Regions from separate parts of the Cellulomonas sp. NPDC055163 genome, predicted to be linked through region 2. Evidence: riboswitches for the same ligand, from Rfam matches in the RefSeq annotation. Region 2 holds a riboswitch; each other region holds the start of a gene.

Region 1 (7,731 bases), on a different contig from region 2:
AGCTGAACCCGCTCGCCGCCTCGGGGCTCGACGCGACGACGCCCACGCACACCGCGAGCCACGTCAGCGCGAGCACGTAGGCGGCGAGGAGCGCGACGACGAGCACCCACTCCCGCGGGCCCGCGGACGGCCGGAACCCCAGGAGGAACGCCACGGCGACGACGAGCGACGTCGACACCGCGTTGCGGGCGAGGCTCGCGACGACGTGCCCGGTGAGCACGCTCGACAGGCGCACCGGCAGCGACCGGAACCGGCTCATGATGTCGCCGGTGACGTCGCTGGCCACCGCGACCGCCGTCGTCGAGGCGCCGTAGCCCGCGCACAGCAGGATGATCCCGGGGACGACGAAGTCGACGTACGCCATCCCGGTGTCGATCTCGCCGCCGAACACCGTGACGAACAGCAGCATGATGACCACCGGCAGCGCGACGGCCATGATCAGCGTGTCGGGCTCGCGCACGGACCGGCGCAGGCTGCGGCCGATCATCGTGCGCGCGTCGTGGGCCGCCCAGCCGAGCAGGGGGCGCTCGGCGGCGGCGCGCGCGGCGTGGTCGAGGGTGCCGTCGACCGGCCCGAGCGGTGAGGGTGCGAGCGTGGTCATGATGCCTCCGCGGTGACGAGGTCGTCGGTGCGCGCCGGGGCGCCGGTCAGGGTCAGGAAGACGTCGTCGAGGGTGGGGACGGCGACGCGCCAGTGGTCGACGGGCAGCCCGCGGTCCTCGACGCCCGCGAGGATGCGCCGCACGTCGGCGACGCTCGCGTCGGTCTCGATCCGCTCGGTCGTCCCGTCGGCGAGGGCGAGCTCGACGTGCGCGGACCCGACCCGCCGCTTGAGCTCGGCGGCCGGGCCCTCGGCGATGACCCGGCCCCGGTCGAGCACCGCGACGCGGTCCGCGAGCCGGTCCGCCTCGTCGAGGTACTGGGTCGTGAGCAGCAGCGTGGTCCCCGCGGCGACGACCTCCCGGATGACGTCCCACAGCCCGAGGCGGCTCCGTGGGTCGAGGCCCGTCGTCGGCTCGTCGAGGAAGATCACCCGGGGCCGTGCGAGCAGGCTGACCGCGAGGTCCAGCCGGCGCCGCATGCCGCCCGAGTAGGTGCGGACCTGCCGGTCGGCGGCGCCGGCGAGGTCGAACAGGTCGAGGAGGTCGGTGCTGCGGCGGCGGACCTCGCGCCGCCCGAGGTGGGCGAGGTGCGCCATGAGGTGCAGGTTCTCCCGGCCGGTGAGCAGCTCGTCGACCGCGGCGTGCTGCCCGGTGAGGCTGATGACGTGCCGGACGCGCTCGGGCTCGCGGACGACGTCGTGGCCGGCGACGGTCGCGGTGCCGGCGTCGGGCCGGACGAGCGTCGCGAGGATCCCGACGGTCGTGGTCTTGCCGGCGCCGTTGGGGCCGAGCAGCGCGAGCACCTCGCCGCGCCCGATCTCCAGGTCGAGGCCGTCGAGCACGGGCGTGGCGCCGTAGGACTTGCGCAGCCCTCGGGTCAGGACGATCGGGTCGGTCATCGTGAGTCCTATCTGTGTATGCCGCACACTGTGCTGTTTATGATGTACACAGTTCTAGGATCGGGTCAAGGAGGTGCCGTGAGCGCACACGAGCAGGACCCGAGCAGCGCGCCCGACGACGCAGCCGCCGTCGAGCGCGAGGCGCAGGCGGCCCGCCGCGAGGCCGAGCTGCTCCGGCGCGACCGCGAGAAGGCCCAGGGGGCGGCCGCCAAGGAGGCCGAGCGGCAGCGGCGCGACCGCGAGAAGGCCGACCAGGCGGCGGCGAAGGACGCCGAGCGTGCGCGCCGCGACCGCGAGCGCGCGGAGCGGGCCGCCGCGAAGGAGGCGGAGCGCTCGCGCGCCGAGCGCGAGCGTGAGCTCCAGCAGGCCGAGCGCGACGCCGCCCGGGCCCAGCGCGAGGCCGAGAAGGCCGTCCAGGCCGCCGCGCTCGCGCAGCAGCGAGCCGCACGCGAGGTCGCCGAGGCCCGCCGCCGGGCCGCCCGGGCCGGGCTCGCCCCCGCCGAGGAGGCCCCCGACCGCCCGGTCCGCCTGCCGCGCGACGTCGAGGTCCTCTGGCGCGCCGCCGAGCCGCCCCGCCGAGGCCCCCGCCCGAGCCTGACCCTCGACCGCATCGCCGACGCCGCCGTCGCGCTCGCCGACTCCGAGGGGCTCGGCGCCGTGTCGATGGCCCGGCTCGCCGAGTCGCTCGGCTTCACCACCATGTCGCTCTACCGCTACGTCTCCTCGAAGGACGAGGTCCTCGCGCTCATGGCCGACGCCGCCGTGGGCCCGCCCCCGGCGCCCGAGCCCGGCGCGCCGGACGGCTGGCGGCCCCGCCTCGAGCAGCTCGTGCGCGCGCAGGGCCCCGTCCTGCGCGCGCACCCCTGGCTCGCGCAGAGCGACGCGGCGCTGCACGCGACCGGCCCGCACCGCCTCGCGTGGATGGAGGCGATGGTCGGCGCGCTCGACGGGACGCACGTGCACGCGGCGGAGAAGCTCGGCGTCGCGGCCCTCCTCGCGTCGCACGCGCTCAGCGAGGCGCGGCTCGCGAGCGAGTTCACCGCCTACGAGCGCGCCGCCGCCGAGCCGCAGGACGACGACACCCCGCGCGTCGCCGACTACGGCGCGATCATCGCGGCCCTCGTGCGGCCCGACGAGCACCCCGCGCTCGCCGCGGCGGTCGACGAGGGCGCGTTCGCCTTCGACGGACCTCCCGACGACCCCGACCTCGACTTCGGGGCCCGCCTCATCCTCGACGGCGTCGCGGCTCTCGTCGCCGAGCGGTCGGCCGGGGACGCGTCGCCGTAGCGCCGCCGCCGTGCGGGGTCGGACGACGTCGGCGCGCGGTCGGACCCGCCGGGCCAGCCGTGCGGTGACGCACCCACGGCCCGCCCTGGGCAGCGTCGGACCCAGGCGTCCGCGCGGGCTCGTCACGGCGTGGGCGCCGCACGGCAGGATCGCCGCATGACCCCCACCGAGACCCCCGAACCGGCGGCCGTCCCGCTCGCGACGCCCGGCGCCCGCTGCTTCGGCGACGGCAACCCGCTCTACGAGGCCTACCACGACGAGGAGTGGGGCGTCCCGGTGCACGGCGACCGCGCGCTTCTCGAGCGCCTGGCCCTCGAGGGCTTCCAGTCCGGCCTCGCCTGGATCACGATCCTGCGCAAGCGGCCCGCGTTCCGCGCCGCGTTCGCCGACTTCGAGCCCGAGGCGGTCGCGCGGTTCGACGACGCGGACGTCGACCTGCTGCTCACGGACGCGGGCATCGTCCGCAACCGCGCCAAGATCGAGGCCACGATCGCCAACGCCCGGGCGGTCCTCGCGCTGCACGAGGCCGGGCGGACTCTCGACGAGCTGGTCTGGTCGTTCGCTCCCGCCGACGCCGTGGCCGGCGCACGCCCACGACCCGCGACCTGGACCGACGTGCCCGCGCAGACCGACGAGTCGAAGGCGCTGGCCCGCGAGCTCAAGCGTCTCGGCTTCCGCTTCCTCGGGCCGACCACCGTGTACGCGGCGATGCAGGCGTGCGGCCTCGTCGACGACCACCTCGCGGGCTGCCCGGTCGTCACCGGTCGCTGAGCGGCACGTCGTCAGCGGTCGCTGAGCGGGCACGTCGTCGCCGGTGGACATCGTCGCCTGTTCGTCACGCCGTCTTCGTCCGGCCGACACACGTGCTCCTTAGCGTCGGAGGGGACACCGAGAGAGAGCAGGGCACCGATGACCCTCACGCTGACGCTCGTCCGGCACGGGCGCACCTACTTCAACGCACGCCGGATCATGCAGGGACGCTGCGACTCGCCGCTCACGCGCGACGGCCGCGCAGGCGTCCGCACCACCGCCCGGCACCTCGCCGGGACACCGTTCACCGCCGCGTGGTCCTCGCCGTCGGGGCGGGCCGTCGCGACCGCCGTCGAGCTGCTGCGCCACCACCCCGACGTCCGCCTGCGCACCGACCCCGGGCTGCTCGAGTACAGCTTCGGCATCTACGAGCGCAAGCACGAGGGCGTGCTCGACGAGGTCGCCGCGTGGCCGGACCTCGTCACGGAGGTCCTCGCGGGCCGCCACCCGGGCCTGCCGGGCGGGGAGCCCGGCGCCGAGTTCATGCACCGGACCCGCGACGTGTTCGCGCGGATCGCCGCGCAGCACGACGACGGCGGGCACGTGCTCGTCGTCGGGCACGGGCTCGCGCTCGGGGCCTACCTCGCGACGGTCGACGAGGTCGGTCTCGTGCCGCTGCCCAACGCGTCCGTCTCCACGGTGGAGGTCGAGCCGGACGGCTCGGCGCGGCTGACGAGCGTCGCGGTCGACGTCGCCGGGCAGGGGCACGTCGCGGCACGGCCGATGCGGACCCCGACCCCGGTAGCCTCGATCGCCTGACCCGGCCGGCGCCGGACCCGCACCTCGCCCGGCCTGCACATCGCCCGACCCGCTCCTCGCCGCCCGACTGCACCTCGCCCGACCCGCACCTCACCTCGTCGCCTCCGCCCGGGCGCGGCTCGCACGGCAGACCGCCCAGCGGTGGACGCGCCCATCTCGGTTGGTGAGAGGCATTGCTCAGCATGCGGGACCGGCCCTATGCTCGGCTCACCATCCAGAGCGGCCGAGAGTCCTGGCTCGTCGACGCCGCAGCAACCCCCCTCTCTCGAGGGTGTGGGTGCTTCCGCCAGGTTCGATGGAGTTGACGATGACGTGCACGTCCCCGTGTCCGCGACCCTCCCGGGCGGCCACCCCGCGCCGGACCGCCTCATGAGCGCGCCCGTGACCGACGCCGCGCCCGACGCACCCCCCGCCCCGCGCGACTCCCCGACCGTCGCCGCCGTGCGCACGGCCCCGGGTGCACGGGAGCTGGTCGCACCGGTCGACCGGCCGACGGTCTCGTTCGAGCTGTTCCCGCCGCGCAACCCGGACGCCGCCCCCAAGCTGTGGGCGACGATCCAGGCGCTCGGCGAGGCCCGCCCCGACTTCGTCTCCGTGACGTACGGGGCGTCGGGCAAGACGCGCGACACCACGCGCGGGCTCGTCCGCCGCCTGCTGCGCGAGACGTCGCTCAACCCGATCGCGCACCTGACCTGCGTCGGGACGTCCCGCGCCGAGGTCACCGCGGTCGTCGAGGAGTTCCTCGACGAGGGCGTCCGGTCGTTCCTCGCGCTGCGCGGCGACCCGCCGGCCGACCAGCCGGACTGGCGCCCGCACCCCGAGGGACTCGAGACCGCGAGCGAGCTCGTCGCGCTGCTCCGCGAGATCGAGGAGCGTCGCTGCCGGCAGAGCCTCGCGCAGAAGGTCCGCGCGACCGTGCGTCCCCTGTCGATCGCCGTCGCCGCCTTCCCGCGCGGCAACGCCGGCACGGGCAGCACCCGCGCGCAGGACGTCGCGGCACTGCTCGCCAAGCAGGAGGCCGGGGCCGACTTCGCGATCACGCAGGTCTTCTTCGACGCGGGCAGCTACCTCGAGCTCGTCGCCGAGGCGCGCGAGGCCGGCGTCACGATCCCGATCATCCCCGGCATCATCCCGACGACCGACCCGGCCCGGCTCCTGCGGGTCGAGGCGCTCACGGGCGTCGCCGTCCCGCGGCCGCTGCTCGAGCGCCTGGGGTCCGTCGAGGACGACGCCGAGCGTCACCGTGTCGGCATCCGCGCGAGCGTCGACCTCGTGAACGCCGTGCTCGACGGCGGCGCACCCGGCGTCCACGTCTACACCTTCAACACCCACCACGCCGCGCTGGACCTGCTCGAGGGTGCACACCTCGGCGGCGGAGCTCCGACAGCTCCCGACCGGGCCCCCAGGCCACAGGCCGGCTCACCCAGCCCTGTCCCCGCCCCCACGAACTGATCGAGGACCCACGATGACGAGCACCACCCCCGCCACAGCCGCTTCCGGGCTGCCCGAGTTCCCCGCCGGGACGATCCTCGGCTACCCGCGCATCGGTCCCCGCCGCGAGCTCAAGAAGGCCATCGAGGCGTTCTGGGCCGGCAAGACGTCCGCCGAGGAGGTCGAGGCGGTCGCCGCCGACCTGCGCAGGCGCACCCGCACGCACCTCGCCGGCCTGGGCCTGCGCACCGACGTGCCCGCGATCCCGAGCGCGTTCTCGTTCTACGACCAGGTGCTCGACGCGACGAACCTCGTGGGTGCCGTCCCGGCCCGCTTCGCCGACCTCGTCGACGCCGAGGGCCGCCTCGACCTCGCGGGGTACTCGACGGTCGCCCGCGGCCGCGGGGAGGACCTGCCGCTCGAGATGACCAAGTGGTTCGACACGAACTACCACTACCTCGTCCCCGAGATCGGCCCCGAGACGGAGTTCCGCTACGCGAGCGACCGCACGGTCCGCGAGTTCGTCGAGGGCCTCGCCGACGGCGTCCTGACGCGCCCGGTCCTCGTCGGCCCGGTCACGTACCTCGCGCTCGCGAAGCCGACCGAGACCGCGCCCGAGGGCTTCTCCCCGCTCGACCGCCTCGCGGACCTGCTGTCCGTGTACGCGACGGTGCTCCGCGAGCTCGCGAAGGCCGGCGCCACGTGGGTCCAGCTCGACGAGCCCGCGCTCGTCTCCGAGTCGCTCGACGTCCCGCTCGACCGCGTCCGCGAGGCGTTCACGCAGGCGTACACCGTGCTCGCGACCGAGCTCGCCCGCCCCGAGCGCCCGGCGATCCTCGTCGCCGCGCCCTACGCGGACCTCGCGGAGAGCCTCGACGTCGTCGCGGCGTCGGACGTCGAGGGTGTCGCGCTCGACCTCGTCCGGGGCGCCGCCCCCACGGCCGCCGTGCCCGGCCTCGCGGGCAAGGTCGTCGTCGGCGGTGTCATCGACGGTCACAACATCTGGCGCGCGGACCTGTCCGCGAAGCTCGAGGTGCTCGAGCGCCTCGAGACGCTCGGTGCGGCGCAGGTCGCGGCCGGCACGTCGACGTCCCTGTTCCACGTCCCGCACACGCTCGACGACGAGCCCGCGCTCGACGCGACGCTGAAGTCCTGGCTCGCGTTCGCCGACCAGAAGGTCGCCGAGATCGTCACGCTCGCCGAGGGCCTCGCGGAGGGCCGGGAGGCCGTCCACACGCAGCTGCTCGAGGCGGCGGACGCGGTCCGCTCGCGCGCCGCGGCGCCCGGCGTCGTCCGCCCCGAGGTCCGCGAGCGCGTCGCCTCGCTCACCGAGGACGCGTTCAACCGCGGACCGTTCGCCGAGCGCAAGACCGCCCAGGCGGAGCGCCTGGCCCTTCCGCCGCTGCCCACGACGACCATCGGGTCGTTCCCGCAGACGCCGGAGATCCGCAAGGCCCGCGCCGCGCACGACAAGGGCGAGCTCAGCACCGAGCAGTACGAGGAGGAGATGCGCGCGGAGATCCGCCGCGTGGTCGAGCTCCAGGAGAGCGTCGGCCTCGACGTCCTCGTGCACGGCGAGCCCGAGCGCAACGACATGGTCCAGTACTTCGCGGAGAACCTCGACGGGTTCGCCGTGACGCAGAACGGCTGGGTCCAGTCCTACGGCTCGCGCTGCACCCGCCCGTCGATCCTCTGGGGCGACGTCTCCCGCCCGGCCCCGATCACCGTCGGCTGGACGCAGTACACGCAGTCGCTCACGAGCAAGCCGGTCAAGGGCATGCTCACCGGCCCGGTGACGATCCTCGCGTGGTCCTTCGTGCGCGACGACCAGCCGCTCGGCGACACCGCGAACCAGGTCGCCCTCGCGCTGCGCGACGAGATCACGGACCTCGAGGAGGCCGGCATCGCGATCGTGCAGGTCGACGAGCCGGCGCTGCGCGAGCT
Region 2 (7,731 bases):
CTGCACCCGACGCGTGGGCTCGTCGCGCCGCTCGAGTTCGTGCCGGTCGCCGAGGAGACGGGCCTGATCTCGGCGGTCGGCGAGGTCGTGCTGCGCACCGCGTGCGACCAGGCCGCCCGGTGGTGCGTCGACGGGCACCCGCTGCGGATCTCGATCAACGTCTCCGGCGCCCAGCTCCAGGACGGCGCGTTCGTGCCGCTCGTCGCCGACGTGCTGCGCGAGACGGGGCTGCCCGCCGAGCGGCTGTGCCTCGAGGTCACCGAGTCGACGCTCGTCCGCTGGGCGACGCACGGGCGCGAGAGCCTCGACCGGCTCCGCGCCACCGGGGTGCAGCTCTCGGTCGACGACTTCGGGACGGGCTACTCGTCGCTGTCCTACCTGCAGGACCTGCCGATGTCCGAGCTCAAGATCGACCGCTCCTTCGTCGCCCGACTCGCGCGCGACGCCCGCGACCTGCACCTCGTCGAGGCCGTGCTCGGCATGGCGCGGGCGCTCGGGCTCGGTGTGGTCGCCGAGGGCGTCGAGTCGCCGGACCAGCACGCGATCCTGCGCCGGCTGGGCTGCGACCGGGCGCAGGGGTTCCACTTCGCGCCGCCGCAGACGGCCGCCGCGTTCGGCCGGCTGCTGCGCGAACGGGACAGCCGGCCGGACCTGGAGCCGACGCGCGCGTGAGCCGGCCCCGGTCCCGTCAGTCGACCACCGGGCGTCGGTCGGTCGCCGGGCGTCAGTCGATCGCCGAGCGTCAGTCGATCACCGGGCGTCGGTCGATCACCGGGCGTCAGTCGATCGCCGGGCCGCACGCCGCCGCCGTCGCCGCGAGGCCGTCGAGGCCGTGCAGCGGGATGAGCGGGCGGGTGTCCTGCGCGACGACCCAGCAGCCGTCCTGCACCGCGTAGCGCGCGCCCGGACCCTCGGCGAGGAACGCCGCGACACCGGCGACGAGCCGGTCCACGGCCTCCGAGGGCGTGCCGACCCCGACGGACGCGCGGATGGCGCCGTCCGTGGCGCCGAGGTGCCGGAGCAGCGGGTGCGCGCAGAACCGCCCGTCGCGCACGCCGATCCCGTGCTCGGCGGCGAGGTAGGCGGCGACGAGGCCCGGGTCGTGCTCGCCGACCGTGAAGGTCACGACCCCGACGGGCTCGCCGGAGTCGGGCCAGATCCGCACGACCCGCACGCCGTCGAGCGCCGCGAGGCCGTCGACGAGGCGCGAGCGCAGCGCGGCCTCGTGCGCCTCGAGCGCCCCGGCGGGCAGGTCGGCGAGCACCTCGCAGGCCTCGGCGAGCGCGATCGCGCCGACGACGTTCGGGGACCCGGCCTCGTGGCGGGCGGGCGCGGGCTGCCAGATCGTCCGGTCGGCGCGCACGTCGCGCACCGCGCCGCCGCCCGCGAGGTACGGCTCGCCCGCGTCGAGCCAGTCGCGCCGGCCCACGAGCGCCCCCGCACCGAACGGCGCGTACGTCTTGTGCCCCGAGAACGCGACGTAGTCGACCCCGGTCGCGGCGAGGTCGAAGCCGCGGTGCGGGACGAGCTGCGCGCCGTCGACCACGACGCGTGCGCCCGCGGCGTGGGCGAGCCGCACGACCTCGTCGAGCGGCAGCGCCTCGCCCGTGACGTTCGACGCCCCGGTGACCGCGACGAGCGCGTGCGGGTGCGCGGCGAGCTCGCGGGCCAGCACCTCGAGGGTCTCGGCGACGGTGCCGGCGATCGGCACGACCGTGGACGCGCGGTCCGGGCCCTGACCCCACGGCAGCAGGTTGGCGTGGTGCTCGACGTCCAGCACGAGCACCCGGCCGGGGGTCCCGTCGGCGCCGGCGGGGACGACGCCCGCGAGCAGGTTGAGCGCGTCGGTCGTGTTCCGGGTGATGATCGCGACGTCGTCCGCGCGGGCGCCGACGAACCGGGCGATCGTCTGGCGGGACGCCTCGTAGAGCGCGGTGGAGACCTGCGAGAGGTAGCCCGCGCCGCGGTGCACGGACGCGTAGAGCGGCAGGACCTCGGTGACGCGCGCCGCGACGGCCTCGAGCGCGGGGGCGCTCGCCGCGTAGTCGAGGTTGGCGTAGGTGCGGCTCGTGCCGTCGAGCAGCGGCACCTGCGTCGCGCCGCCGACGACGGGCAGGAGCCCGTCCAGGGGCGCGCGTGTCGTCGCACAGGTGGTGGCCTCGGTGATCACGGACATGGTGCTCCTCGACAGGTCGGTGGGGACCCGTGAGGAGGACCCCGCGCTTGCCGTCCGCCGATCGGCGGCACGGCCAGGTCGTCACCCGGGGCACCCCACCGCGGAGGAGGGTTGCCGGCCAGCAAGCCGGGGCTTCGTGCTGGCACTCATGACCTGGGTCGAGAATCCCCGGGGAGGACTGCCGGTGTCAACGGGTGGGCATTGCGTCTCGCATGCCGGACAGCCTGGGGTCGAGGCTTGGACGGCAGCCGCACGTGAGCCTACGATCACCGTCACCATCCAGAGCGGCCGAGAGATCTGGCTCGACGACGCCGCAGCAACCCGCAGGCACCACGTGCCTGGAGCAGGGTGCTACCGCCAGGACCGATGGAGGCGACATGAGCGACGCACCCGACCCGACGACCGGGACCGGCGGCACCGGCGAGCCCGGGCCCAGCACCCCCGAGCCCGAGCGCCTGCGCTACCGGCTCCTGACCGGGCCCGACGACCGCAGCTTCTGCGAGCGCGTCAGCGCCGCGCTCGACGAGGGCTACGTGCTGCACGGGGGCCCCGCCGCGACGTTCGACGGCACCCGGGTGGTCGTCGCGCAGGCGGTCGTCCTGCCCGACGCGACCCCGGCGACCGGCGCGTTCCCCACGCCGCGCGCCCAGGTGCTCCCCGCATGAGCACCGGCGGCTACGCGGGTGACCTGACCCCGCAGCAGGCGTGGGACCTGCTGGAGCACGACGAGCGCGCGCTGCTCGTCGACGTCCGCACCGACGGCGAGTGGACGGCGATCGGCGTCCCCGACACGTCCACCACCGGGCGCCCCGCGGCGTTCGTGCAGTGGGTCGACGGCACCGGCCGGCCCAACCCGGCGTTCGTCGACGAGCTGCGCACGAGCGGCCTCGAACCCGGCGACGAGCGGCCCGTCGTCTTCCTGTGCCGCTCGGGCGTCCGGTCGGTCGGCGCCGCGAAGCTCGCCACCGCCGCGGGCCTCGGCCCCGCGTACAACGTGCTCGACGGGTTCGAGGGCGGCGTCGGCCCGGACGGGCAGCGCGGGGCGACCGGCTGGCGCGCGGCCGGGCTCCCCTGGCGGCAGCGGTGAGCGCCCGCCGCACGCCCGGACCGTTCGACTGGGACGACCGCTCGGTCGACCGCAGCACCCTGCGCCCCGACACGCTCGCGGTGCGCGGCGGGCTCGTGCGCACCGAGTTCGGCGAGACGTCGGAGGCGCTGTTCCTGACCCAGGGGTACGTGTACGGGTCGGCCGGCGAGGCCGAGTCGGCGTTCGCCGGCGACGTCGACCGGTTCCTGTACTCGCGCTACTCCAACCCGACGGTCTCGACGTTCGAGGAGCGGCTGCGCCTGCTCGACGGGGCCGAGGCGGCGTACGCCACCGCGACCGGCATGTCCGCGGTGTTCACGGCCCTCGCCGCGCTCGTGAGCACCGGCTCGCGCGTCGTCGCGTCGCGGGCCCTCTTCGGGTCGACCGTGGTGATCCTCGACGACATCCTGGCGCGGTGGGGCGTCACCACCGACTACGTCGACGGGCACGTGCTCGCCCAGTGGGAGGAGGCGCTCGCGACCCCGACCGACGTCGTGTTCTTCGAGACGCCGTCCAACCCCATGCAGGACCTCGTCGACATCGCCGCGGTGAGCCGCCTCGCGCACGACGCGGGCGCCGTCGTGGTCGTCGACAACGTCTTCGCGACGCCCGTCCTGTCACGGCCGCTCGAGCACGGCGCCGACGTGCTCGTCTACTCCGCGACCAAGCACATCGACGGCCAGGGCCGGGTGCTCGGCGGGGCGATCCTCGGCTCCGAGGAGTACGTGCACGGCCCCGTGCAGACGCTCATCCGCAACACGGGCCCGTCGCTCAGCCCGTTCAACGCATGGGTCCTGCTCAAGGGCCTCGAGACGCTGTCGCTGCGCGTGCGCCACCAGACGGCGTCGGCGCTGCGCGTCGCGACGTGGCTCGAGCAGCACCCCGGCGTCGCGTCCGTGCGCTACCCGTACCTGCCCTCGCACCCGCAGCACGAGCTCGCGCTGCGCCAGCAGAGCGGCGGCGGGACCGTGGTGACGCTCGACCTGGCCGTCCCCGAGGGCGCGTCCGTCGACGACTCCAAGAAGGTCACGTTCGGCGTGCTCGACGCGCTGCGGATCGTCGACATCTCGAACAACCTCGGCGACGCCAAGTCGATCGCGACGCACCCCGCGACGACGACGCACCGCAAGCTCGGTGCTGAGGGCCGCGCGAAGGTCGGGATCGGCGAGGCGACCGTGCGGCTGTCGGTCGGGCTCGAGGACGTCGAGGACCTGGTCGAGGACCTCGCGCAGGCGCTGGAGCCGCTCGCGGGCTGACCCGTCCGCTCCGCTCCTCGGCGAGCCGTGGGTCGGCGTGGACGAGCCGTGGGTCTCCTGGGCGAGCCGTGGGGCGGCCTGGCGTCCGCGTCCGGACGCCGGGCCGACCGGGCACGAGGCCGACCGGACGCGAGCGCCGCGCACGCAGGTCCCCGTCCGGCCCTGCGTCGTCCGCAGCGCGCCGGCCGGGCGGCGGCGTGAGCGTCAGGCGACCGGCGCGAGGGCGCGCAGGTGGTCCACGCCCGGCCCGTCCGCGAGCGGCACGAGCACGACGCCGTCCGCGCCGACCTGCCGGGCGAGGTCCACGGCCGTCCCGACGACCGCCTCCGCCGGTGCGACGACGCGCGTGGCCGAGGGCGCCCACGTAAGACCGGCGAGCGCGTCGAGGTGCTCGAGGTAGGAGCGCTTGCGACGCGCGACGGCGGCGTCCGCGGTCGGCAGCACGTCGAGGTCGAGCACGATGCGCACGCCGGCGCGCTCGCGGCCGACCGCGGCGATCTCGTCCTCGAGCCGGCCGACAAGCTTCGCCATCGCGGCGACGGTCGGGACCTGGGCCGAGAAGGACAGGTGCACCGCGTCGGCACGTGCGGCGGCGAGCGCGAGGCCCACCCCGGACGTGGGGCGGAAGGCGACCGGGTCGCCGGCGTGGGGGCGGGTGGCCGCCGGGGCGGCGACGGCGACGGTCACGTGGCGGGCACCGTCGGCCGCGGTGCCGAGGTCGGCGCGGGCGCTCGGACCGCGGCGCACGGGTGCAGCGGTGTCAGCGGCAGGGCCGGGCCCGGCGGCACGGGGACCGTCGAGGGCAGGGGCGCCGTCGAGGGCGGAGGGGGTCGACATGTCCGTGAGGAGACGGTCGAGGACGAGCTGAGACATGGGGGGTGTCCTGGGGTGCGGTGCAGCAGGTGCGCAGCGGGGGCCGGTGGCCGCGGGCGCGCGGGGTCGTCAGCTCAGCGACAACACGTCTGCATCAGGAACACCCGGCGATCGTACGGCGCCGGGACGGGGCTGCCTACCCCGTCCCGGCATCCGGTCGGCGAAGTCACCCGCGCGGGGTGGCGGGTCCCTCGGGTCCCGCCGGGCGGGTCGCCGGAACCGGCGAGGTCCACGGGTCGCCCACGCCGGCCGTCACCGGTGGGGCCGCCGGCCCGCCCGGCGGCAGGTGCGCCGCGGCGCGCACCGGCACCGCGACGGCGGACCCGCCGCGCCCGTAGGTGAGGCGCCGCAGCAGCACCTCGAACGGCCCCCGACGCCCGGCCCGGTGCATCGCCACCGCGATCACCACCGTCACCAGCCACACCCCGACCGCGAGCACCGCCGCCTGCGCCGTCCCGATCCGCCCACCCAGCCCGAGCCCCCACGCGCTGAGCAGCGGCGCGAACATCACCGACTGCAGCAGGTAGGACGTCAACGACCGCTCCCCCACCGCCGCCACCGCGGACACGACCCCGCGCCGCGGACGGTCCCGCAGCACCGCCGCCACCCACGCGAACAGGCACACGTACCCCAGCCCCATCACGACCCCGGACAGGTAGTGCGCGAGCTCGACGGTCAGCCCGGTCGCGCCGTCGGCCGGCGTCCAGACCTGAGCGACGGCCAGCGCGAACGGCAGGTTCCCGACGAGGTTGACCACGAGGGCGACGACGACGACGTGCCCGAGCACCCGGCGGTGCTCCCACGGCCGCGCGAGCCAGCCGGCGCGTGCGAGCAGGATCCCGAGGACCACCTGCGGGACGAAGAACAGCAGCAGCCCCGCGATCGTGGTGATCGCGAGCGAGGCGAACAGGCGCTCGACGGCGGAGGTGAGGTAGTCCGGCGCCGGGATCTCGCCCGTGCCCCAGGACCCGTGCAGGAACGTCAGGACGAAGGCGCCGCCCGCGGTGGCGACGAGCGACGCCCCGCAGAACCACCACAGCAGCACGGTGCGCGACCGTTGCAGGAAGGCGAGCGCGATCAGGCCGGTCACGCCGTAGGGCGCGAGGATGTCGCCCGCGAACAGCAGGACGGCGTGCACGACGCCGAAGACGACGAGCCAGCGGCTGCGCCGCGCGATCACGCGCCGGACCTGACGCGGGTCGGCGCCGCGGGCCGCGAGCCGGGCCGCCATCGTCGCGAGCCCGAAGCCGTAGAGGATCGCGAACATCGGCCGCGAGCGGTCGTCGACGAAGAACGCCACGACGCCGTCCACCGCGAGGTCGACCGACGAGCCGCCGACCGGGCGCATGCCGTACCGCGACACCTCGGCCGCGCTGGTCCACAGGTAGCCCCAGACGTTCGCGGAGGCGATGAACAGCAGGAGCATGCCGCGGGCGAGGTCGGGGGCGAGCGACCGCACGGTCGCCGCAGGGACCGTGCCCGACGGCGTCGTGGGTACGTGGTCCGAGCGGTCCGCGGTCATGACCTCGACGCTAGGAGCCGCGCGGTCGCGGCCACATCCACCTTCGGTCGCCCGACCGTCAGCCGATCGGCGGAACGCACCGTCGACCGAGGTGCTTGGCGAACCAGAGGCCGTGCGGGTTGATCCGCTCGTGCGGCGCGAGCGGCAGGATCGGGCGGTACCCGCTCGACACGTACAGGCGGACGGCCTCGGGCTGCCGGTAGCCGGTCATGAGCACGACCTGGGTGAGCCGGTGCGCCCGGGCGGCGTCCTCGATCGCCTGCAGCATCGTGCGCGCGACGCCGGCGCCGCGGGCCGACTCGTCGACGAACACCTTCTTGAGCTCGCCCGACCCCTCGGGGTACCCGTCGCGGGCGGCCCGGAGCGTCGCGCAGCCGACCGGCACGCCGTCGATCTCGGCGAGCACCGTGGTCAGCGCACCCTCGCCCTGCGCGGCGTCGTCCACCGCGAAGCCCCCGCGCCGCTCGACGTGCTCGCGGAGCGCCGGGTAGAGCCGGGCGTTGGTGCGCTCGTACATCGCGACGCGCAGCGCGACGGCGTCGGCGTCGTCCCAGTCGACGAAGCGCAGCGTCACCTCGGGGCGTCGCCGGACCGGGACGTCCGCGGGCGGCTCGTCGCGCGGGACGTCCGTCTCCGCACCGCCGTCGTCGGGCACCAGGGCCTTGCCGAAGCAGCGGGACCCCGGCTCGTCCTTCCACTCGCTGTAGTTCTCGATGGGGAGGTAGCCGAGGGCCAGGTACAGGCCGATGGCCTCGGGCTGCATCACGCCCGTCTCGAGGATGAGACGCCGGAACCCGAGCGCACGCGCGCGCGCCTC
Region 3 (7,731 bases), on a different contig from region 2:
AGCACGTCCGCAGGCAGCGCCTCGGCAGGTGCGCCGTCCGCTGCGGTGCGGGGCAGGGTGCGCGCGCGTGACGTCCGCAGGCTCGGCGCCGCAGCGAGCAGCGCCTGCGTGTACGCGTGTCGTGGCCGGCCCAGCACCTCGTCCGGCGTCCCGGCCTCGACGACGACGCCCTGCGACATCACGACGATCTGCTGCGCGCGGTCGGCCGCGACGCCGAGGTCGTGCGTGACGAGCAGCGCGCCCGTCCCGGTCCCCGTCGTGACCCGTTCGAGGTGGTCGAGGATCTGGCGCTGCACCGTGACGTCGAGCGCGCTCGTGGGCTCGTCGGCGACCAGCAGACCCGGCCCCGCGACCATGGCGACCGCGATGAGCACGCGCTGCCGCATCCCGCCCGAGAGCTCGTGCGGGTACTGCTGCGCGCGCACCTCGGGGTCGGGCAGGCCCGCCCGGCGCAGTGCCTCGACGGCCTCGACGCGCGCGGTGCGGCGGTCCGCGAGCCCGTGCACGCGCAGCACCTCGGCGACCTGCTCGCCGACGCGCACCACGGGGTTGAGCGAGACGGTCGGGTCCTGCGGGACGAAGCCGACCCGCAGCCCTCGCAGCGCGCGCAGCTCACGGCGCGGGGCCGCGAGCAGGTCCCGGCCGTCGAGCTCGACGCGGCCCGCGGTGACGTGCGCGGCGGGCGCGAGCAGCCCGACGACCGCGTGCGCGGTCGTCGACTTCCCCGAACCGGACTCCCCGACGAGCGCGACTGTCTGGCCCGCCTGCACCGTGAGCGAGACGCCGCGCACGGCGTGCACGGGCCCGCGGCGTGTCCGGTACTCGACCGCGAGGTCGACGACCCGCAGCAGCGGCGCGCTCTCCGGGGCGCCCGGTGCGCCGCCGGCGGGCGGGCCCGGGCGTGCGCTCGCCTGCGCGCTCACCGGTGCGCCCCGAACCGGGCGTCGAGCGCGCGCGAGAGCGTGTTCGCGGACAGGACGGTGCACGCGATCGTCAGCCCGGGCAGGGTCGTGAGCCACCACGCGGTCCGCAGGTAGTCGCGCCCGCCGGCGACGAGCGCACCCCACTCCGGCGCGGGCGGCGGCTCGCCGAAGCCGAGGAAGCTCAGCGCGGAGATCGCGAGCACCGCTCCCCCGAGCTCGAGCGCCGCGAGCGCCGCCACCGGCCCCGACGCGTTCGGCAGCACGTGCCGCAGCAGCACCCCGGCGGGGCGGGCGCCGTAGGAGTACGCCGCCTCGACGTACGCCGAGCCGCGCACCCGCAGCACCTCGGAGCGCATGACCCGGGCGATCGACGCGACGCTCGCGAGCCCGACGGCGACCGCGACGTTGACCGTCCCGAACCCGAGCGCCGCGACCACCGAGAGCGACAGCAGCAGGCTCGGGATCGCGAGCAGGACGTCGACGCCGCGCATGAGCAGGTCGTCGACGACGCGCCCGGCGGTCCCCGCGACGAGCCCGAGCACCGAGCCCAGCACGAGCGCGAGCGCCACGGCGACGACCGCCCCGCGCAGCGTCAGCCCGGTACCGTGCACGACGCGCGTGAGCAGGTCGCGGCCGACCTGGTCGGTGCCGAACCAGTGCGCCGCGGACGGTCCGGTGAGCTTCTCGGCCGGGACGCCGTCGAGCGGGTCCCCGGGTGCGAGCACCGCGGGGGCGAACGCGGCGACCACGAGGACGACGAGCCAGAGCACCGCGAGCGCGAGGCCCGGACGGCGCACGGGTGCGAGCGCGGCGGCGCGGACGGACGCGACGAGGGTGCGCGATGGTCGGCGGGCCGGCGTGGCCTCGACGCCGTCGGCCCCGGTGGTCGCGGGCGCCGCCGGGCCGGGCGCCGTCGGGCCGGGCGCCGCCGGGTCGGGCGCCGTCGGGCCCTGCGCCGTCGAGTCGCGCGGGTCCGGGTCCGCCGCGCGCGCGGCGGCCGTCGGGTCCACGGCGGCGGTCGCCCCCGCCGGTCGAGTCTCGGTCCAGGTCATGTCGGTCACGCTCCTGCGGGTGCGGCGGAGAGGAGCTCGGCCGGTCGGTCGGGGGCCGGCACCCGGGCCCCGCGGCGGGCGGTCGTGCGCAGCCGGGGGTCGAGGACGGGGTGCACGAGGTCGACGGCGAGGTTGACGGCGACGAACACCACCGCGGCGAGCAGCACGACACCCTGCACGACGGGCAGGTCCTGCGCACCGACGGACGTCGCGGTGAGCCTGCCGAGCCCGGCGCGGGAGAACACGGTCTCGGTCACCACGGCGCCCGAGAGCAGCCCGCCGACGACGAGACCGGTCATGGTGAGCGCCGGCAGCGCGGCGTTGCGCAGCACGTGGCCGAGGTGCACGCGCGCCGGTCCGGCGCCCTTGGCCCACGCGGTGTCGACGAACGGCTCGCGCAGCGTCCGCCGCAGGCTCGCGGACAGGACCTGCGCGACGACGGCGCCGGTCGGGAGCGCGAGCGTCAGTGCCGGCAGCACGAGCGAGGCGGGGCCCTTCTGCCCCACGGCCGGGAAGAGCGGGAACGTGAACGAGAAGACCTGGACGAGCGCGAGCCCGAACCAGAACGACGGCACCGCGACGCCGAGCGGCGGGAGCGAGAGCAGCAGGCCGGAGAGCGCGCGGTGGCGGGTCGCGTGCGCGGCGAGCGCCAGCCCGCCGCCCAGGACGAGGGCGACGAGGAGCCCCGCGGCGGCGATCTGGACGGTCGGCCCGACGGCCTCGCCGAGCAGCTCGGTGACGGGGCGGCCGGTCGCGACCGAGCGCCCGAGGTCGCCGGTCAGCACCTGACCGAGACGCTGCACGTACTGCGCGGGCAGCGGGCGGTCGAACCCGTACTCGGCGCGCACCGCGTCGAGCTGCTCGGGCGTGACGTCGGAGCTGTCGCCGCCGACGAGTGCCGAGACGGGGTCGCCCGGCAGCGCGAAGAGCACGAGGAACGACACGGTGTAGGCGGCCCAGAGCACGCCCAGCGCCTGCGCGACGCGCGCGGCGAGGTACCGCGTCACCGTGTGACGCCGGGTGCGCGGGCACCCGAGGCGGGGCGCGGGTGGGCAGGACGCGAGGACATGGGGAGCTCCCTGGGGGTGCAGGAGGGGACGGCCGGGCCGGGGTGCGCACGGGCTGCGCGGGGCGCGCGGGTCGCGCGCCGACGTCAGGACGTCAGCGACAACAGGCGGTAGGGCGGACGGCGGGGCGACGCGTCGCGTCGTGCAGCACCTGCATGCCACGCCTCCCGCTCGTGCCCGGCCGAGGCCGAGGACCGTGCTTGCGCCGGAGGGACCGGCGCCGGGTCGTCACCTGGAGCACCCCGCCGCACGGAGGGTTGCTGTCCGGCAAGCCAGGGCTCGTGAACCGGATCTCATGACCGGGGAGAGGAGTACCAGGCCGTGCGCCTCAGGCCACCACTTCGACGGGATCTTCTCGCACTGTGAGATGAGTGACGGACCGGATCGCGCGTTGCGTCGGCGCGCCGTCCGGCTCGTCTCACGAAGTGAGAAGTTCGGCACGATGCGCTGGCCTTCGCAGCACGGGTTGCTATACCTCCGCCGAGGTCACGAGCACCAGCACGCAGGCCCGGCTCGCTGGTCGGCAACCCCCAGTCACGGCGGGGTGCCCCGGGACAGACCTGGCTCTCCCCCGCGGGAGGAGAGCAAGCGTGATCCACCGACCGAGGAGCTCCCGATGTGCCCGACTTCCCCGACCCCACCGGCCGACCGCGCACACGTGGCGGTCGCCCCGTGACCGCGCGGTCGCTCGACCAGCTCGAGCGCCTGCTCGTGCAGCAGGACGAGCCGCAGCTCTCGCCCGAGCAGTACAAGGCCGTGTTCCGCCGGCACCCCGCCGGCGTCGCGGTCATCGCCTTCCAGGGCCCCGCCGGCCCCGTGGGCTTCACTGCCACGTCGGTGATCTCGGTGTCCGCGGCACCGCCCCTGCTCGCGTTCTCCCTCGCGTCGACGTCGTCGTCGTGGCCCGCCCTGCGCGACGCGACGACCGTCGCCGTGAGCTTCCTCTCGGACGCGCAGGACCACGTGTCCGCGCGGTTCGCGACGAGCGGCGTCGACCGGTTCGCCGGCGACGGCTGGCGTGCGCTCGCGACCGGCGAGCCGGTGATCGACGGTGCGGTCTCCTGGGTCCGCGGCCGTGTGCTCCAGCGCACCCCGGTCGGCGACAGCTACCTCGTCGCGCTGCGGGCGCTCGAGCACGGGACGGACGCCGGCGCGTCGGCGCTCGTCTACCACGACCGCGCCTACCACCGGCTCGGGGACCACACCGCCATCTGACCCGCGCACCGCCCCGCCACCGTCCCGGTCCGGGACCGTGGTGGGGCCGATGCGCGGCCGCGCGGGACGAACCGGCCCTCGCGCAGAGGTCATGGCGACGCCGGGTGCGGCCTGCGCACGGCACCCGGCGTCGTCGACGTGCCGGTCGCCGGCTCAGGCGGCCCCGACAGGCGTGCGGGTCACGGCGGTGAACCCCGCCGCGCGCCGGTCGTCGCGCTCGGTCCACAGGTCGCTCGACACCTCGGCCTGCACGACCGGGACCACCTCCTCGGCGAACCGCCGCAGCACGTCCTCCTGGTGGTGCGGCTCCAGGAGGTGGTTGATCGACACCGACTGCAGGTCGTGCCGGAAGCTCGCGTGGTAGTCGAGGATCTTCTCGACGACGCGCTCGGGGGACCCGACGAGGGCCGGTCCCCGCTCGACGGCCTCCTCGATCGTGCGGAAGCTCGTGACCTTCCCGACGGCCCCCGGCTCGTGCCGGCGCAGGTCGGCGCGCGCGACCATGCCCTCGTAGATCGGGCGGAACTGCTCGATCGCCTGCTCGGTCGTGTCCGCGAGGAACAGCCCGCCCGAGCCCGACCCGACGTACGCGTGGGCCGGGTCGTGCCCGTGCGCCTCGTACTGCGCGCGGTACCGGTCGATGAGCACGCCGTAGTTCTCGCGTGGCTGGAGGGCGTTCGCGCTCACGACCGGGTCGCCCCACCGTGCCGCGAGGTCGACCGCGAACTGCGACGTCGCCGAGCCGTGCCAGATCCGGAACGGCCCCGCGAACGGCCGGGGCAGCGTCGTGGCGCGCTCGAGGTCAGGCCGGTGGCGCCCCGACCAGCTGACCTCCTCCTGGCTCAGCAGCAGGCGCAGGAGCTCGTAGTTCTCCTCGAGGTACTCGTACTGCTTCGTGATGTCGAGGCCGAGCAGCGGGTACTGGAGCGTCTCGTTGCCCTTGCCGATGACGATCTCGAGCCGCCCCCGGCTCAGCTGGTCGACCGTCGCGAGATCTTCCGCGACGCGAACGGGGTCGAGGAGCGAGAGCACGGTGACGCCGGTGCTCAGCAGGATCCGCGACGTCCGGGCGGCGATCGCGCCGAGGATCACGGTCGGCGCCGAGGAGAGCACGTCGCCGGCGTGCCGTTCGCCCACGGCGAACGAGTCGAGCCCGACCTCCTCGGCGAGCACCGCGGTCTCGACGACGCGCGCCAGGCGGTCCGCGGGCGGCACCGCCTCGCCGGTCACGGGGTGCGGAGGGTTGAAGACGATGTCGAGCAGCTGGAAGCGCACGGGGGTTCCTTCGCGGTGGCCGGGTCAGCGGGTCGCCGACGCGAGCACGCCGTCGTCGGACGCGTCGGTGCGGCCGGCGGGGTCGCCGTCCTCGGGCGCCCGCGCGTCCGGGGAGGTCGCGGCGGCGGCGTCCCGGGCGGCGACCCCCTCCCGCACGAGCGGGATGACGTGCCTGCCGAAGTCGGCGGCGTCGTCCAGCAGGTCGTAGCCGCGGGCCGAGATCACGCGCACGCCCAGGTCGTAGTAGGCGAGCAGCGCCTGCGCGACCGTCTCGGGTGTCCCGACGAGAGCGTTGGAGTTGCCCGCACCCCCGGTGACCCGCGCGGTCGCCGTCCACAGGGCGGTGTCGAACCGGTCGCCCTGCGCGGCGATCTCGAGGAGCCGCTGCGACCCGGCGTTCTCGGGCGCGGCGCCGGGGGTCCGCCGGCCGGGCAGACCGCCGCTGCCGAGGCGCGCCTCGATGCGGCCGAGGATCTGCTCGGCCTTCTCCCACGCCCGCTCCTCGGTCGGTGCGATGATCGGCCGGAAGGCCGCGTGGATGCGCGGCGGCGTCGCGCGGCCCGCGGCGGCGGCCTCGCGGTGGATGCGCTCGATCTGCTCGGCGGTGCGGTCGAGCGGCTCGCCCCAGACCGCGAAGATGTCCGCCTCCGCGGCACCGACCCGGTAGGCCGCGTCGGACGAGCCGCCGAACGAGACCGTGGGCGTGCGGCCCTCGAACGGGGTGACGTCGAGCGTGAAGTCGCGGAACGCGTAGAACTCGCCGTCGTGGTCGAACGGCTCGCGGCTCGCCCACGCCCGCTTCACGACCTGGATGTACTCGCGGGTGCGGGCGTACCGCTCGTCCTTCGTGAGCGTGTCGCCCTCGCGCTGCTGCTCGTGGTCCGAGCCGCCGGTGATGAAGTGCACCGAGAACCGGCCGCGCGAGAGCTGGTCGAGCGTCGCGAAGGACTTGGCGGCGTACGTCGGGTAGGAGACGTTCGGGCGGTGCGCGAGCAGCAGCTCGATCGACTCGGTGCGCGCCGCGACGTACGCGGCGAGCGCGGCAGGCTCCGGACCGCTCGACCCGTAGGCGAACAGCACCCGGGTCCAGCCGTTGTCCTCGTGCGCGCGCACGAGGCGCTCGAGGTAGCCGGTGTCGAACGGTGCGGTCGTGCGCGCGGCGGCCTCGGAGGCGTCGCTGGTCGTGGCGATGCCGAGGAACTCGACGGGCATGGGGGTCTCCTGAGGGGTCGGGACGGGTCGGGGTGAACGGGTGTGCGACGTGGTCCGGGGTCAGCGCGCGAGCGCGTCCGCGACCGCGGGCGCGCCGGCCGAGAGGCCCCACGCGCCGGCCAGTAGCTCGAACGAGCGCACGGTGTCGCGCTTGTCGTGCGTGACCGTCGTGACGAGCAGCTCGTCGGCGCCCGTGACCCGCTGGAGCGTCTCGAGGCGCTCGACGACGGTGTCGGGGTCGCCGACGACGCGCGTCTCGACCCGGTCCCGCACGAGCTCGCGCGTCGCGTCGTCGAGCTCGTGCCACGGCGTCGTCGAACCCGGTCGCGGGTAGGCGACCGCACCGGAGCCGCTCGTCCGGATCGAGCGCACCCACGCGGGGAACGGCGCGGCAAGGCGCTGCGCGTGCGCGTCGTCGGCCGCGACGAGCACGTCCGCCGAGACCAGGACGTACGGCGCGGCGAGCACGCCGGGCCGGAACGCGGCGCGGTACGCAGCGACCGTCTCGAGCGTCGCCGACGGGCTCACGTGGTAGTTCGCGGCGAGCGGCAGCCCCAGCTCGCCGGCGACGCGTGCGCTCTCGCCGGGGCTCGACGCGAGCACCCACAGGTCGAACGCGGCGCCCTCGGCGGGTGGGCTCACGTACGCCGCACCGTCCGCGTCGCGGTACGTGCCCGCACGCAGCCCCAGGACGAGCTCGAGCTCGTCGCGCAGCGACGCCGGGGTCCGGCTCGCGCCGATCACGCGCTTCTGCGCGAGGAGCCGCTCGCGGAACGCCGAGTCGTTCAGGTCGATCGGCGGCGGTGCGGGGACGGGCAGGCCGTCGACGACCCGCGGCTCGGCCCGGGGACGCGGCGGCGGGGGCGGTGCGCCGCCGTCCGTGGGCGGCGGGCTGAACGCGCGGCCGACGCCGAGGTCGACGCGGCCGGGGTGCAGCGCGGCGACCGAGCCGAACTGCTCGGCCGCGACGAGCGGGCTCGTCGTGCT
Region 4 (7,731 bases), on a different contig from region 2:
CGCCGCGCTCGACGCGCTCGCGGCGGTGCTCTGACGCGAGGGCGGTGCGGCGACGCCCGCGGCCCTCGCGAGCGACCGCAGGTCTGGCGCGCGCGACCGGTTCTCGGAGGCGCTCCACATCCCGGCGTCGAGCCGCGTTCTAAGGGGGCAAGCACATCCGCACCGCCCGCTGGAGGAACCCGATGGAACCGACCACCGCACGCCCGACCGCCGCCGCCCGCCCGAGCACCGCCCCCACCGCCCACCCGCGCGGCCGCCGCATCGTCGCCGCGGGGGTCGTCGCCGCCGGGCTGTCCGTCGCGGGCGCCGGGGCGGCGATGGCCGTGGCCCCGACCTCGGCGGTCTCGCAGGCCGTCGCGGGCGCGCTGCACGACGCGGGCGTCGACTGGTCCTTCATGCCGGAGGGGTACACGCAGGCGCAGTACGAGGCGTTCTGGGGTGCGGGCTACACGCCCCAGGACGTCGACACGCTCGGCGCGCTGTGGAGCACCGGCACGACCGAGACGAAGGCCCGCGCGGGCCAGATGGTCCTCGACGGCCAGGAGCTGCCGATCGCGCCGAGCCCCGTCGTCGAGGACGGGTCCGGCACCGGCAGCGGCGGTGGGACGATCGGCACGGTCGAGTACACCGAGGAGCAGCTCGCGGCGTTCTGGGACGCGGGCTACACCGTGGAGGACCTCGCGGCGCTCAACGACCTGTGGAGCAGCGAGTCGATCGAGACCAAGGCCCGCGCGGGGCAGATGATCCTCGACGGGCAGGCCGTCCCGGTGGCCCCGGGCAGCACCGCCCCTGCCGCGTCCTGACCGTGCGGCCCGGCACCACCGACGACCCGCCAGGCGAGGAGACGACCATCGACGTGCACGAGCCGACCTGGCGCACCGGGTTCGAGATCGAGCTGCTCGCGCCCGCCGGGTCCGACCGGCAGGCGCTCGCGGACGAGCTCGCCGCGCGCTGCGCCGGGCGCGTCCGGCGGTCGTTCCACACCGACAGCGAGCCGTCGGCGGTGCCGGGCGTCGGGGTGTTCCGGCACCTGTCGCCCGCGTTCGACGTCGAGGACGCGCACGGGCTCCCCGTCGCGCGGCTCGTCGACGACACGACCATCGAGGCGGACCTGGCGGTGGGCCGCGCGGGGGCGCGGACGGCCGGGCACCGGGGCTGGTACCGGGTGCTGTGCGACGACGCGCGCCTGCTGCGGCTCGTCGAGCGCCACGCCGACCCGGACGCCCCGCTCGCGACTGTGCTCGACGGCGTCGCCGACCTCTTCGGCGTCGCGGCGGACGTGTACCCCGCGGCCACGCGCGTCAACGACGCGACCGGGACGACCGTCGCGGTCGCGATGCCGCTCCCACCGGGACGCGAGCGACCGTGCGAGGTCGTCACGCCGCCGCTCGAGCACGACCACGCGGCGGCCCTCGAGCGGCTGCTCGGACCGGCGCGCGCGCTCGGGTTCACCGTCCCGCACGAGGCGGCGGTGCACGTGCACGTCGACGGCGGCCCGTTCCGCCGGGTCGAGGCCTTCGCGAACGTCGTGCGCCTCTTCGGGTCGTGGCGCGACGTGCTGTGGTCGGCGCTCGGCACCAACCCGGCGTGCCGCCGGCTCGGCGCGCTCCCGGACGCCCTCCTCGCGCTCGTCGAGCAGCCGTGGCCCGACGCCGACGGCGCGACCGGCTGGGCGCGCCTGCAGGCGGCGGCGCGCCCGCTGGGGCTCACCAAGTTCGCGGACGTCAACCTCACCCAGCTCGTGACCGACCGCCCGCAGCGCGACACCCTGGAGGTCCGCCTCCTGCCCGGCGAGCTCGACGGCCGCGCGATCGCCCGGCGCGCGGCGCTCGTCGAGGCCCTGCTGGCCCGGTGCCTCGACGACCGCCCGCTGCCCCGGCCGGGGGAGCGGGCCGTGGACGACCCGGCCGCGGCGCTCGACGACCTCCTGGGGGTCCACCGATGAGCACGTGGCTCCGGGTCGTCGCACCCGACAGCGGCGCCGTGCCCACCGTCGCGCCCGGACCGGGGACGCGGCCCGCACCTCCGGCCGGTCCCGCCCACCCGGCGCGCCCCGACCTCGGACCCGCGCGTCCCGCGAGCGCGCTCGACGACGTCGTGCGCGCCCACCTGCCGGGCCTGCTCCGGTACGCGACGGTCCTCACGGGCGACGGGCACACCGCCGCGGACCTCGTCCAGGAGGTGCTCCTGCGCGCGCACGTCCGCTGGACGCGGATCGCCCTCATGGAGCGTCCCGACCTGTACCTCCGGCGCATGGTCACGAACGAGCACCTGTCCTGGCGGCGGCGCTGGCACGTGCGGACGATCCGGCCGGCGGCCGACGAGGTTCTCGCCGCGCACCTCGACCCCGAGGGCGACCACGCGCACCACGTCGTCGAGGACGACGCGATGTGGCGCCGGCTCGAGGCCCTGCCCCCGCGCCAGCGCACGGTGCTCGTGCTGCGCTACTACGAGGGTCTCGACGACCTCGAGATCGCGGGGGTCCTCGGCACGTCCGGGGCGACCGTCCGCTCGCACGCCTCGCGCGCCCTGGCGACCCTGCGCCGCACCGAACCCACGACCCGACCGGAGACGCGATGAGCGAGCACGTCCGAGCCACCGACGACCCCGGCCGGGGCCGTCCGCCCGGTGACCCCGGGCGCCCCCCGACCGACGACGAGCTCACCGCACGCCTGGCCCGGGCCCTCGCCGCGCGGGCGTCCGGCGCACCCGACCCGGCCGTCGTGGCCGCGCGCCTCGAGGCCGCGCTCGCCACGGCCGACCGCGCCGGGGCTGGCGAGCCGACGTCGCTCACCGAGTTCCGGCGGCGCGGCGGTCGCGTCGTCGTCGCGGGGGTCGTCACGTCCGCGCTCGCGGTCGCCGGCGCGGGTGCGGCAGCCGCCGCGGACCCCTACTCGGACGTCGCGCGCGCGGTCGAGAATGTCGCGCAGGCCGTCGGCCTCGAGTGGTCGGCCATGCCGGCGGGGTACACGCGCGAGCAGTACGACGCGTTCTGGGGCGCGGGCTACACGCCGGAGGACGTCGAGGCGCTCGCCGGGCTGTGGAGCACCGACGCCACGGAGACCAAGGCGCGCGCGGGGCAGATGCTCCTCGACGGCCTCGTCCCCCCGGTCCCCGAGGGCACCCGGACCGCGGACCCGGACCCGGACCCGGAGAGCGAGCCGCTCGACCCCGCGGCGTCGGAGGAGGACCGGGCGCGGGCGGCGTTCTGGGACGCCGGCTACACGCCCGAGGACGTGGAGGCGCTCAACGCGCTGTGGCGGAGCGAGTCGCTCGAGACCAAGGCGCGCGCGGGCCGCATGATCCTCGACGGCGAGCCCGTGCCCGTCGCGCCGGGGGAGTCGGTGCCCGGCGACCGGTGAGGCGCGCCGTCCCCGGAGTCGGACCCGCGGACGGCTCAAGATTCACCCGCACGCGCCGATGAAGGGGTGAGCAGCGTGACGGTGAACGCCGACCACCCGCGATCCCGCCGGTCCTGACCGGACGGCGACGCGCGTGGCGCACGGGGGTGCGCGGGCGTGCCGGCTCGCCCGGAGAGAGGGACGCAGATGAGCACCGACGACACCACCGCGCAGGGCACGGCGGCGCACGACGTCACCCCGCCGGAGGTCTCGCGCCGTCGGCTGCTCCGGATGGGCGGCATGGCCGTCGCCGGGGCCGCCGCTGCGACCGCGATCGGCTCGACCTCCGCGTCCGCCGCTGCGGGGGACCCGCTGCTCGCCGGGCGGGCGACCGACGCCGGCACGGCGGGGACGCGCCTGACCGCGACGAGCACGGCACCGGCCCTGTCGCTCGCCAACCCGACGGGCGCGCAGCTCCGGCTCGAGCCGTCCGACCCGGCCGGGTGGACACCGCAGGTCGGCGAGATCAAGAACACCGCCGCGGGTCCGCTCATCGGGCTGGACCGCGACGGCACGGGCGTCGAGCGGGGCTACCTCGTGACGAACCTCGACCTGCAGGACCTCGTCTCGTACCTGCCGATGATCTACGCGCCCGCGCCGACGCGCGTGCTGGACACCCGCTCGGCGGAGGGGCGCGCGTCGATCGTCGGGCGCACGCCGGGCGCGCTCGACGCCGCGGGCCGCATCGTCGGGGGCTCGACGATCGACCTCGCGCTGCACACCGCCACGGGCGACCTCGACGTCGCGAGCGTGTTCCTCAACCTGACCGTGACCCAGGGCGCCGCACCGGGCCACGTCATCATGTGGCCGTACGGCGTCGACCGGCCCGGGACGTCGTCGATCAACTACGGCGCGAACCAGGACGTCGCCAACTTCGCCGTCACGGCCGTCGGCCTGTTCCAGGGCCGTCCCACGGTCCGCCTCTTCGCGACGACCACCGTGCACCTCCTGGTCGACGTGACGGCCGTGTACGGCTCGTTCCCGGTCACGTCCACGGGGGCCGCCTCCGTGCGCAGCCCGCTCCTGCCCGAGCTCCGGGCCGACCTCCAGGGCTGACCCCGCCGGGCGGCCGGTCCCGCCGTGCACCTCCTCCCGACCCCGGGCGCGACGCCGCGCCCGGGGTCACTCCGTCGTGCCGACGACCCGGGGCCGCCGGCCGTGGACACGACGTCCAGCATCTGAGCATTTCCGCGAAACCGTTGACCGCTCACGTGATGGTGCTAGGTTCCCCGCACCACGGTCCCTGGGCCGGGGTAGGTCACGAGCTCCAGCGCGTAGCCCCGGCTGGCTGGACGGCAACCCTCCGCACGGCGGGGTGCCCCGGGTGAGGACCTGGTCGCGGGCGGCAGCGCTCTCGACAACGATGCGCCACCGGGTCGGCACGGGCCGACCGGATGAAGGAGACGACGAGATGAGCGGGCGACCCACCGCCGCCGGACCGGACGCGCGACCGCGCACGTCCTGTTGTCCGCCGGGTGGCAGCCGCGCGCTCACCTGCTGTCGCAGCGCGCTCGCCTGAGCACGACCTCCTCGTGACCGGGCGGCACTGACCGCCCGCACCCTTCCCGCTGACACGTCCCGGGGCACCTCGCTGCCCGTCGCGACGTGCCGCCGCGCGCCCCGCGCGTGCTCAGCGGTCGACCCGCACGCCACGGGCTCCCGCGCGCCACCACGGCGCACCGCCCGGCGCACCCGTACCCGCAGAACGGAACGCCCATGACCCGCCCCGACCCGACCGCGAACCCGCCCGTGCACCTGGGGCTCGACCTGTCCGACGCCGGAGCGCACCCCGCCGCCTGGCGGACCGTCGGCTCCGAGGCCCGCCGCCTGTTCGACGCCGAGCGGCTCGTCGAGCTCGTCGAGACGGCGCAGCGCGGAGCGCTCGACTTCGTCCTGCTCGACGACTCCTTCGCGCTCCAGCCGAGCCGGGAGACGACCCTGCGCGGACGGCTCGACGCGGTCCTCGTCGCCGCCCGGCTGGCGCCCCGCTCGCGGGGGATCGGGCTCGTCGCGGCGGTCGACACGACGCACACCGAGCCGTTCCACGTCTCGAAGGCGATCCAGACGGTCGACCACGCCAGCCACGGCCGCGCCGGGTGGCAGGTCGGCTGGTCCACGACCGACGAGGTCGCCGCCGCGTTCGGCCGCAAGCCCGCGCAGAGCGAGCCCGACGCCGTCGCGGAGGCCGACGAGGCCGTCGAGGTCGTGCGCCGGCTCTGGGACAGCTGGGAGGACGACGCCGAGATCCGGGACGTCGCGACCCACCGGTTCGTGGACCGCGCGAAGCTGCACTACGTCGACCACGACGGCATCCACTTCGCCGTCAAGGGCCCGTCGATCACGCCGCGCTCGCCGCAGGGTCAGCCGCCGGTGGTGGTGCGTGCACAGTCGACCGCGTCGCTCGCGCTCGCTGCCCGGCACGCGGACGTCGTGCGCATCCGCGCCACGAGCCAGTCCGACGCGGCAGCCCGCCGGGCCGAGGTCCGTGCGGCCGCCGCCGACGCCGGGCGCGACCCCGGGTCGCTGCGCGTGCTGGTCGACGCGCTCGTGGTCCTCGGCCCCGACGAGGCGAGCGCCCAGGCACGCCTCGACCTGCTCCAGTCGCTCGAGGGCACGCGCTGGGAGACCGGATCGTTCGCGCACGTCGGCACGGCGCGCGGGCTCGCCCAGCTCGTCCAGGACTGGACCGAGACGGGCGCCGCCGACGGGTTCACGCTGCGCCCCGCGTCGCTGCACACCGACGTCGCGCAGATCGTCGACGAGGTCGTGCCGCGGCTGCGCGCCGGCGGGCTGTTCCGCTCCGCGTACCCGGGTGCGACGTTCCGCGACACGCTCAACCTGCGCCGGCCCGCCAGCCGCTACTCCGCCGCGATCGCGTGACCGCGATGACGAACCGGCCGCGCAAGCAGATCCACCTCGGCGTCCACTTCCCGGGCGTCAACAGCACGACCGTCTGGACCGACCCGCGCTCGGGCAGCCAGATCGACTTCGCGTCGTTCGAGCACCTCGCGCGCCGCGCCGAGGCGGCGAAGCTCGACTTCTTCTTCCTCGCCGAGGGCCTGCGCCTGCGCGAGCACAAGGGGCTGATCCACGACCTCGACGTCGTCGGGCGGCCCGACACGCTGCCGGTCCTCGCGGCGCTCGCGGCGGTCACGGAGCGGCTCGGGCTCGCCGGGACGATCAGCACGACGTTCAACGAGCCCTGGGAGATCGCGCGGCAGTTCGCGACGCTCGACGTCCTCTCGGGCGGGCGTGCGGCGTGGAACCTCGTGACCTCTCCGGACGCGTTCACGGGCGCGAACTTCCGGCGCGGGGGCTTCCTCCCGTACGCCGAGCGCTACGAGCGCGCGGCGGAGCTCGTCGAGGTCGCGCGCGCCCTGTGGGACTCGTGGGACGACGACGCCGTGGTCGCGGACGCCGAGGCGGGGGTGTTCCTGCGGCCCGGCGCTGTGCGGCCCGTCGAGCACCACGGCCGGCACTTCGACGTGCGCGGGGAGTTCACGACGCCGCGCGGCCCGCAGGGCCACCCGGTGCTGTTCCAGGCGGGCGACTCCGCGGAGGGCCGGGACTTCGCGGCCCGTACGGCGGACGTCATCTTCTCGATGCACTCGACGTTCGACGCCGGTCAGGCGTTCTACCGCGACGTCGCCGCACGGCTCGCGGACGCCGGACGGCCCGCGGGCTCGCTCAAGATCCTGCCCGCGACGACGGTCGTGCTCGGCGGCACCGACGCCGAGGCGCAGGAGCGGGCGCGCGAGATCCGGCTGCAGCAGGTCCCGGGCCCGACGGCGATCGCCTTCCTCGAGCAGGTGTGGGGCACCGACCTCACCGCGTACGACCCGGAGGGCCCGCTCCCGGACGTCGAGCCGGACGTGCAGGCCGACGGCGTCACCCGGGGACGGGTGCGGCACGTCAAGGACCCGCGTCCCGTCGTGGCCGAGTGGCGCGCCCGTGCCGCGGCGCACGGCTGGTCGATCCGCGAGCTCGTCATCGAGGTCACCTCGCGCGGGTCGTTCGTCGGGACCGCGCAGCACGTGGCCGACGAGATCGACCGCTACGTGCAGGCCGACGCGAGCGACGGCTTCATCCTCGTGCCGCACCTGACCCCCGGCGGCCTCGACGACGTCCTCGACGAGGTCGTGCCGCTGCTGCAGGAGCGCGGCTCGTTCCGCACCGAGTACGGCGGCCCGACGCTGCGCGACCACCTCGGCCTCGCCCGTCCCGCCGTGACCGACGGGGACCGCGCCGCTGCGGCGCTCGTCGGCTGACCACCACCGCACCCCGAGAGGACCACTCATGACGAGCACCACGACCCGACCCGGCACCTCGG

The links. A riboswitch is a leader RNA that binds a small molecule or an ion and turns the genes downstream of it on or off. The one in region 2 is predicted to bind S-adenosylmethionine.
Region 1: linked by a shared signal. The riboswitch ahead of ACWFNE_RS02280 (methylenetetrahydrofolate reductase) and the one ahead of ACWFNE_RS14365 (aminotransferase class V-fold PLP-dependent enzyme) in region 2 are both predicted to bind S-adenosylmethionine.
Region 3: linked by a shared signal. The riboswitch ahead of ACWFNE_RS07535 (ABC transporter permease) and the one ahead of ACWFNE_RS14365 (aminotransferase class V-fold PLP-dependent enzyme) in region 2 are both predicted to bind S-adenosylmethionine.
Region 4: linked by a shared signal. The riboswitch ahead of ACWFNE_RS07475 (LLM class flavin-dependent oxidoreductase) and the one ahead of ACWFNE_RS14365 (aminotransferase class V-fold PLP-dependent enzyme) in region 2 are both predicted to bind S-adenosylmethionine.

Annotation. Positions count from the first base shown of each region.
Region 1 covers NZ_JBSGSU010000001.1:534,831-542,561, forward strand. The annotation lists gene ACWFNE_RS02255 (ABC transporter permease) at 1-601, opposite strand, end outside; gene ACWFNE_RS02260 (ATP-binding cassette domain-containing protein) at 598-1,500, opposite strand; gene ACWFNE_RS02265 (TetR/AcrR family transcriptional regulator) at 1,579-2,787, shown strand; gene ACWFNE_RS02270 (DNA-3-methyladenine glycosylase I) at 2,944-3,558, shown strand; gene ACWFNE_RS02275 (histidine phosphatase family protein) at 3,697-4,356, shown strand; SAM riboswitch class I at 4,564-4,658, shown strand; gene ACWFNE_RS02280 (methylenetetrahydrofolate reductase) at 4,726-5,808, shown strand; gene metE (5-methyltetrahydropteroyltriglutamate--homocysteine S-methyltransferase) at 5,822-7,731, shown strand, end outside.
Region 2 covers NZ_JBSGSU010000006.1:386,117-393,847, reverse strand. The annotation lists gene ACWFNE_RS14370 (putative bifunctional diguanylate cyclase/phosphodiesterase) at 1-672, shown strand, start outside; gene ACWFNE_RS14365 (aminotransferase class V-fold PLP-dependent enzyme) at 779-2,176, opposite strand; SAM riboswitch class IV at 2,215-2,330, opposite strand; SAM riboswitch class I at 2,449-2,549, shown strand; gene ACWFNE_RS14360 (DUF1737 domain-containing protein) at 2,554-2,841, shown strand; gene ACWFNE_RS14355 (rhodanese-like domain-containing protein) at 2,838-3,263, shown strand; gene ACWFNE_RS14350 (O-succinylhomoserine sulfhydrylase) at 3,260-4,519, shown strand; gene ACWFNE_RS14345 (hypothetical protein) at 4,724-5,392, opposite strand; gene ACWFNE_RS14340 (DUF418 domain-containing protein) at 5,559-6,914, opposite strand; gene ACWFNE_RS14335 (GNAT family N-acetyltransferase) at 6,973-7,731, opposite strand, start outside.
Region 3 covers NZ_JBSGSU010000003.1:285,711-293,441, reverse strand. The annotation lists gene ACWFNE_RS07545 (dipeptide ABC transporter ATP-binding protein) at 1-923, opposite strand, end outside; gene ACWFNE_RS07540 (ABC transporter permease) at 920-1,975, opposite strand; gene ACWFNE_RS07535 (ABC transporter permease) at 1,981-2,982, opposite strand; SAM riboswitch class IV at 3,234-3,343, opposite strand; SAM riboswitch class IV at 3,527-3,639, shown strand; gene ACWFNE_RS07530 (flavin reductase family protein) at 3,715-4,257, shown strand; gene ACWFNE_RS07525 (LLM class flavin-dependent oxidoreductase) at 4,411-5,532, opposite strand; gene ACWFNE_RS07520 (LLM class flavin-dependent oxidoreductase) at 5,557-6,744, opposite strand; gene ACWFNE_RS07515 (LLM class flavin-dependent oxidoreductase) at 6,805-7,731, opposite strand, start outside.
Region 4 covers NZ_JBSGSU010000003.1:271,645-279,375, forward strand. The annotation lists gene ACWFNE_RS07445 (LLM class flavin-dependent oxidoreductase) at 1-34, shown strand, start outside; gene ACWFNE_RS07450 (hypothetical protein) at 183-803, shown strand; gene ACWFNE_RS07455 (amidoligase family protein) at 806-1,945, shown strand; gene ACWFNE_RS07460 (RNA polymerase sigma factor) at 1,942-2,580, shown strand; gene ACWFNE_RS07465 (hypothetical protein) at 2,577-3,362, shown strand; gene ACWFNE_RS07470 (hypothetical protein) at 3,549-4,457, shown strand; SAM riboswitch class IV at 4,658-4,771, shown strand; gene ACWFNE_RS07475 (LLM class flavin-dependent oxidoreductase) at 5,118-6,281, shown strand; gene ACWFNE_RS07480 (NtaA/DmoA family FMN-dependent monooxygenase) at 6,287-7,669, shown strand; gene ACWFNE_RS07485 (DUF1684 domain-containing protein) at 7,698-7,731, shown strand, end outside.